2 regions of the Companilactobacillus pabuli genome follow, and region 2 is predicted to be linked to the other one. Evidence: a T-box and tRNA genes for the amino acid it is inferred to sense, from the RefSeq annotation. Region 2 holds a T-box; the other holds one or more tRNA genes.
What was found. A T-box is a leader RNA that pairs with one kind of tRNA and senses whether it is charged. The one in region 2 lies ahead of leuS (leucine--tRNA ligase), so its partner is inferred to be a tRNA-Leu.
Positions count from the first base shown of each region.

Region 1: it has a tRNA-Leu gene. The T-box ahead of leuS (leucine--tRNA ligase) is inferred to sense a tRNA for this amino acid. The anticodon was not compared.

Region 1 covers NZ_CP049366.1:286,470-289,975, reverse strand. Annotated here, with positions in the region: gene G6534_RS01395 (SLAP domain-containing protein) at 1-359, opposite strand, end outside; gene G6534_RS01390 (helix-turn-helix domain-containing protein) at 490-1,329, opposite strand; tRNA gene G6534_RS01385 (tRNA-Leu) at 1,549-1,634, opposite strand; gene G6534_RS01380 (SprT family protein) at 1,671-2,135, opposite strand; gene G6534_RS01375 (hypothetical protein) at 2,137-2,571, opposite strand; gene G6534_RS01370 (glycosyltransferase family 2 protein) at 2,577-3,506, opposite strand, start outside.
Region 2 covers NZ_CP049366.1:1,492,676-1,496,181, reverse strand. Annotated here, with positions in the region: gene G6534_RS07275 (phosphatase PAP2 family protein) at 1-254, opposite strand, end outside; gene G6534_RS12295 (glucosaminidase domain-containing protein) at 333-1,574, shown strand; T-box leader at 1,573-1,782, shown strand; gene leuS (leucine--tRNA ligase) at 1,827-3,506, shown strand, end outside.

The DNA of each region.
Region 1 (3,506 bases), 1.2 Mb from region 2:
TCCGATAATTGAACAAAGTTGTGATCATACAAAGGTACATCTCCATCAGTTGATGAAACCTTGATAACCTCCGGTCTATTGCTATAAGTATAGCTATCTTTGGAGCTTAAATACTCATCAGTAGCTATTTGGTAATAGTCCGTATTTTTAATACTGATTGTTTTCCCAAGATACCATGTACTATTCTTTGGAACTTTTCTCCCAAGATTATCTCCATTGGAATTGTATAGATCTGCTGAAGATGAATCTACATCTACAAAATTTCCGCTATTAACGGATTCAGCCTTGACACTAGTCGGTGAAAATGAAAAACCTAAGCCAAGTAAAATTGTTAAAAACATTACTACGAGCTTTTTCATTTTTTATACTTCCTTAGTCTCCTTAGACTAACTAAACTGTAATATGTTTAAACAAATATTACAATAATTGAGCTTACACATATATTTATAAAAAAAATCACCAGACTAAATAATCTGATGATTTTTAAATTTATTTATGATCTATCTTTTTCAACAAATCGTTATTTTCATTAACCTTAGCTAAATAATAAGCCAAGTTATTGAAAGTTTCATAATCTGCTTTTTTGTTCTTATCATTTTTAATTGATAAGGCAGCAAAGTAATTTAATTCATCCAAGAAATATGAAACATGTTTTTCATTTGCAAATTTTAAACCACGTTGACTGAAGTCAAATGATGTTTGATAAGATTGCATTTTGGCAAAAGAACCAGCTAATGTCTTGCAAATAAAGAGGATTTCCAATTCATTGGCATTTTTGAGTTCGACATCCTCATCACAAGCATTAGAAATCATTTGGAAATAGTATTGTGCGCGGTCATCATGTCCTTGGCCTAAATAATCTAGTCCTTTGAACAAATAAGCTAACAAAGTATAAATATCATCATTAGCTGATTTAGTATACTGTAAAACTTTATCAAGAGTGAACAATGAGGCATCAAAGTTACCCTTCCAATAATCCAACACACCAGTAATCAATTCGTATTGCTTCATGTCGTTATCGCTCAATTTTCCCTCGAGTGAAGACAACTTTTCCGCTACATCTGAAGTATCTCTCAATAATGTATCTTTCTCTAATACATCCAAGGCACTATCCTCTTTGGCAGAAGCTTTACTTGAAAAATCACTAAAAACATCGTTTAATGTTAAATCTAATTTCAAGCAAATCTTAATAAGGATATTGACCGTGGGTGCGATATTATGTTTCTCAATTTTGCTAATTGTATTCTGAGTACAAATATCATCAGCTAACTCAATTTGAGTTAAGTTCATTTCTCGTCTTTTATTGTAAATAATTGATCCAAGAAACAATGGCAACACACTCCTATCTATCGTTATGACATTTATCAATAATACTATACCACCGGATAAAAAAATATATATAGTTATCATAAATAAATAATCCATTATTAATATATATTTTTATGAATATTTGCATATGCACAAAAAAACTTGTGCTCAATTTCCAGTATTATCAACCATTGTAAAAAAAAAGCAGTCGAACAAATTAATGTCCAACTACTCTAGTGATGCGGGTAAGAAGATTCGAACTTCCACGGAGATAATTCTCCACAAGATCCTTAGTCTTGCGCGTCTGCCAATTCCGCCATACCCGCATGCACGTTCTACTATACACATAAATAAAAAAATTATCAAGACGAAATAGTAATATCTTTGATATATTTTAGTTTTCCATGACATTTTCCGCAGACATATTTTCGAGCATTTATCTTTTTTACACGACGATAAATATGATGACAATTATTACATTCATAAATGTGATAGTTTTTTCTATGAACGGTGCTCTTAATTGGAGAAAAACGACTACCGCCAACTTGTTGCAAAAGAATTTTAAAAGTTCGATCCTTATGCTGTGCTGGCAATCCATCATTGTACAAATGATAGTGGCATAATTCATGTTTTATGACACCGATTAATTCTGCCCGACCAAAATCCCGATATATTTTAGGATTAATATCAATATTTTTATCTCGTAAATGAAAACGACCACCAGTGGTTTTTAACCGACTATTGAAATACGCTTGATGAATAAAAGGTTTCCCAAAATATTCTTGGGAAACCTTTTTTACTAATGCAGTTAATTCTAAATCATTCATCTTAAGCTAAGTTAGTCAACTTTTGAATCAATTTAGAAAATTTATCCATGTACTCATCTTGCTTCTTTTCTGCTTCATCAAACTTGTGACGGTCGATTTTTTTATTGTCACCGATACTTTCAGTCATATCAGCACAGCCAGCAACATAATTCTTGAAAGCTGAAACCAAATTAATGTGTGTTCCCATCAATCTAGCTGGTGCCTTACCCTTTTCCAATTTTGCTAAAGTTGTTTGATAATTCTTTGTACCAGTAGCGAAATCTTTTTGAATCTTTGTATATTCTACATCGTCTAATTTATCAACTTTGCTACGGTCTAATGCATCACGTAATTTTTCAAATTCTGGATTAAGTTTGTCTTGTTCATCTTGAATTGATTGAACAGTACTGTTAATTAAATTGCCATATTGCATAGCTTTCTTTTGTGCGGCATTCATAGTAATTACCTCTTGTTTTCTTTTTGTGTTTTTTCGGTATAAATATCTTTTTCAATAGTAAATCTAGGACGTTGTTTAACTTCACTAAAAATTTTTCCAACGTATTCACCGATTACACTAATACTAATTAATTGTACACCACCAAGTGCCCAAATAGATATCATTAGTGAAGACCAGCCATCAACAACATTACCATTGATTTTTTGAATAAAACTATAAATCAATAAAATCAAACTGATTAAAACGATAAAAAATCCTAAGCCCATAATCATCTTTATAGGAACAATTGAAAACGAAGTGATTCCGTCCATCGCAAATTTAATCATCTTGCGTAATGGATACTTAGATTCACCAGCAAATCTTTCTTTACGAGCATAGTAAACTTTGGCAGATTTGAAACCTACTAAAGGTACGATCCCACGTAAAAACAAATTTCTTTCACGATAACTCAACAAAACTTGGCACGCTCTTTGGCTCATCAAACGATAATCCGCAGAATCAGGAACTAAATGAACTCCCAAAAAGCCCATGAATTTGTAGAACATCTCAGCTGTATTACGCTTAAAAGCCGTATCAGTATCACGATTATTTCTAACGCCATAAACTACTTCTGCACCATCGAGATATTCATCGACCATTTTAGGAATCGCATTAACATCATCTTGTAAATCAGCATCTATCGTTATAACGGCATCTGAATCTTTAGAGGCACGAGTTACTCCGGCCAACAAAGCTCCCTGATGACCAAAATTACGGCTCAATTTAACACCAGAAACTAATTTAGATTCTTTAGAGAAATTATCAATCATACTCCAAGTCTTATCTTTACTACCATCGTCGACGTAAACAATTTTACTGTTGGCAGAAATCTTACGTGACTCAATCAAGCCATTAACAATTGCTGATAATTCTTTTGTCGTTTCTGGCAAAACTTC
Region 2 (3,506 bases):
GCATAATAATACTTTTTGAAAATTAAAGCCAAGAAGATGATTGCGGTTACACCGATTGTTGGAAAAGTGTCGCCTAAGTTCGTAAAATTAGAAAAAAGACGAATCGTCAAACTATTATGATGATAGATCTGATTGATGAAGAAATTATCAAAATTGTTGATAAGAGTGGTATTTGTAGCTACATTGATAGCCCAAAAAACAAATAAACCTAAAAGAAATAAATTTAAAACAGATATTTTTGTAGATATTTTCATATTTTTTGATCTCTCTATTGTTTAAGTTTTTGTTAAGAAATATAATAAAGTATAAAGATTTTGAGGGAGAGCATATCTATGGTTATTACACGTTATGAACGCAAACTCGAAGATAGCCGTTTGACTAGATTAAATAATAAAAAAGCTAAGAACGCAAACTTACGAAGAAATTTGACGATTCTTGGGTCAAGTATGTTCGTTGGTACCGCAGTAGCTGAAGTCGGTTTTTCAAGACCTACTCCAGTTAAGGCTGAAGCTTTGTCTGTCAATAATTTGTTAAATCAAAATATTGCAACGGGGACAGTAACTCCAGTTAGTTCTAAAGGAGTTGGCGATGAGCAATTTATCGATTATATTGGTAATTCTGCCCGTAAACTAGCTTCTAATAACGATTTGTACGCTTCAGTTATGATTGCCCAAGCCATGGTTGAAAGTGGTTGGGGAACTAGTGGTTTAGCTAGCGCACCTAATTACAATCTCTTTGGTATTAAGGGAGATTATAACGGCGAATCAGTTAATATGGGGACTCAAGAAGACGATGGAACGGGTAGTTTGTATTCCATCAGTTCTAATTTTAGAAAGTATCCTTCTTACAAGGAATCGCTAGAGGATTACGTTTCATTACTTCGAGGTGGAACTAGTGGTAATTCTCAACTATATGCGGGTGCTTGGAAGAGTAATACTACGTCTTATAAGGATGCAACTAAGTATTTGACTGGTCGTTATGCGACCGATACGACTTATGCTGACAAACTTAATAGTATGATTGAGAAGTATAATTTGACGCAATTTGATGTCAATGCTTCAGATAAAGATCAAACTTATACAGTAGCTCAAGGAGATACTCTGCAATCAATCGCTGATAAATTTAATATGTCGACTGATACTTTGATGAATCTAAACGACTTGAAGACTGACAACTATATTTATCCAGGTAAAACTTTGACAGTGACAAAGATTATTGGCAATGAAAATAATGGTGTTACTATGACTAATTTGTCCAATAAGACTTCAGATGATACTGGCAATGTTGGTGATGCCTATGGTGACCAACAAGCTCCAGTTTTTGTACAAGATGAACGTGATGGTGTTGAGAAGTATGTACCATCTAGTGATGATGATTCTTCCACGATCGATGTTCAAAATGATTACAGCTCAAATGATTCAGATAGTGGTAGTCAAAGTAAGTCAGTGACTGTTCAAAATGGTGATACAATCGATTCCATCGCCACACAAGCTGGTACTTCAATCGACAATATTAAACAATTAAATAATTTAAATTCAGATTTATTGGTTGTCGGACAAACATTATTGGTATAAGATATAAAGCAACGGAAGTAGTAGATTATAAGAATACTTTTCAGAAAGCGTATGGGGATGTGAATGCGTAGATTCTTATTTTCGAACTCGTCCACTGATAATAGTTGCCGAACTTTTAGTAAGTGACTACGGTTAATCCTCGTTAAGGATTTCGAGAGTCGCACGAGAGTGTGGAACTTAGGTGGTAACGCGATAATTCGTCCTATGATTATATTTATATAGTCATAGGATTTTTTTTATAGGAGGAAAAATATGTACAATCACAACACCGTCGAGAAAAAATGGCAAAAGTACTGGAAGGAACATGATACTTTCAGAACTACTGAAGATCCAAATAAGAAGAACTTTTATGCTTTGGACATGTTCCCATATCCATCAGGTCAAGGGCTTCACGTTGGACATCCAGAAGGATACACAGCTACTGATATCATCGCTAGAATGAAGCGCGCTCAAGGATACAATGTTTTGCATCCAATGGGCTTTGACGCTTTCGGGTTGCCAGCTGAACAATATGCTATTAATACTGGTCATAATCCAGCTGATTTCACTGAAAAGAACATTCAAAACTTCAAACGTCAAATTAATTCATTAGGTTTTTCATATGATTGGAACCGTGAAGTTCAAACAACTGATCCTAAATTCTATAAGTGGACTCAATGGATTTTTGAACAAATGTACAAAAAAGGTTTGGCCTACGAATCAGAAACTTTGGTTAACTGGTCACCAGATTTAGGTACAGTTGTTGCTAACGAAGAAATCATCGATGGTAAAACAGAACGTGGTGGTTTCCCAGTTGTTAGAAAGCCTATGCGTCAATGGATGTTGAAAATCACAGCTTATGCTGACAGATTGTTGGATGACCTTGATGATATTGATTGGCCAGAAAGTATCAAGGAAATGCAAAGAAACTGGATTGGCCGTTCAGTCGGAGCACAGATTACTTTCCAAATAGCTGACTCAGATGATTCAGTTAACGTCTTTACAACTCGTCCTGATACAATTTTTGGTGTTGAGTACATGACTTTGGCTCCAGAACACAAGTTAGTTGATAAGATTACAACGCCTGAACAAAAGTCTGCTGTTGAAGCTTACAAGGAAGAAGTTTCTCACAAGTCAGATCTTGATAGAACTGATTTGAACGATGAAAAGACTGGTGTCTTCACTGGTGCATATGCTATTAACCCTGTAAACGGCAAGAGAATTCCTATTTGGATTTCTGATTATGTCTTAGTTACTTATGGTACAGGTGCTGTTATGGCTGTTCCTGCTCATGACGATCGTGATTTCGCCTTTGCTAAGAAATTTGACTTACCAATGACACAAGTTATTGAAGGAAACCTTGAAGATGGTGCTATTACTGGTGACGGTAAGCATATCAATTCTGATTTCTTGGATGGCTTGAACAAAGAAGATGCTATCAATCGTGCCGTTGAATACCTTGAAGACAAAGGTTATGGTGAAAAGAAAGTTAACTATCGTCTTCGTGATTGGGTCTTCTCTCGTCAAAGATACTGGGGTGAACCAATTCCTATCATTCACTGGGAAGACGGTACAACTTCACTAGTTCCAGAAGACGAATTGCCATTGAAACTTCCTGAAGATTCAAATATTAAACCTTCAGGAACGGGTGAAAGTCCATTAGCTAACTTAACAGATTGGGTCAATGTAGTTGATAAAAACGGTCGTAAAGGTCGTCGTGAAACTAATACAATGCCACAATGGGCTGGTTCATCATGGTACTACTTGAGATACATCGATCCACATAATGATGAAAAACTTGCCGACTATGACTTGTTGAAGAAGTGGTTGCCAGTTGATCTATATATTGGTGGTGCAGAACACGCCGTACTTCACTTGTTGTATGCAAGATTCTGGCACAAGGTATTGTATGACTTGGGTGTCGTACCAACTAAGGAACCATTCCAAAAGCTA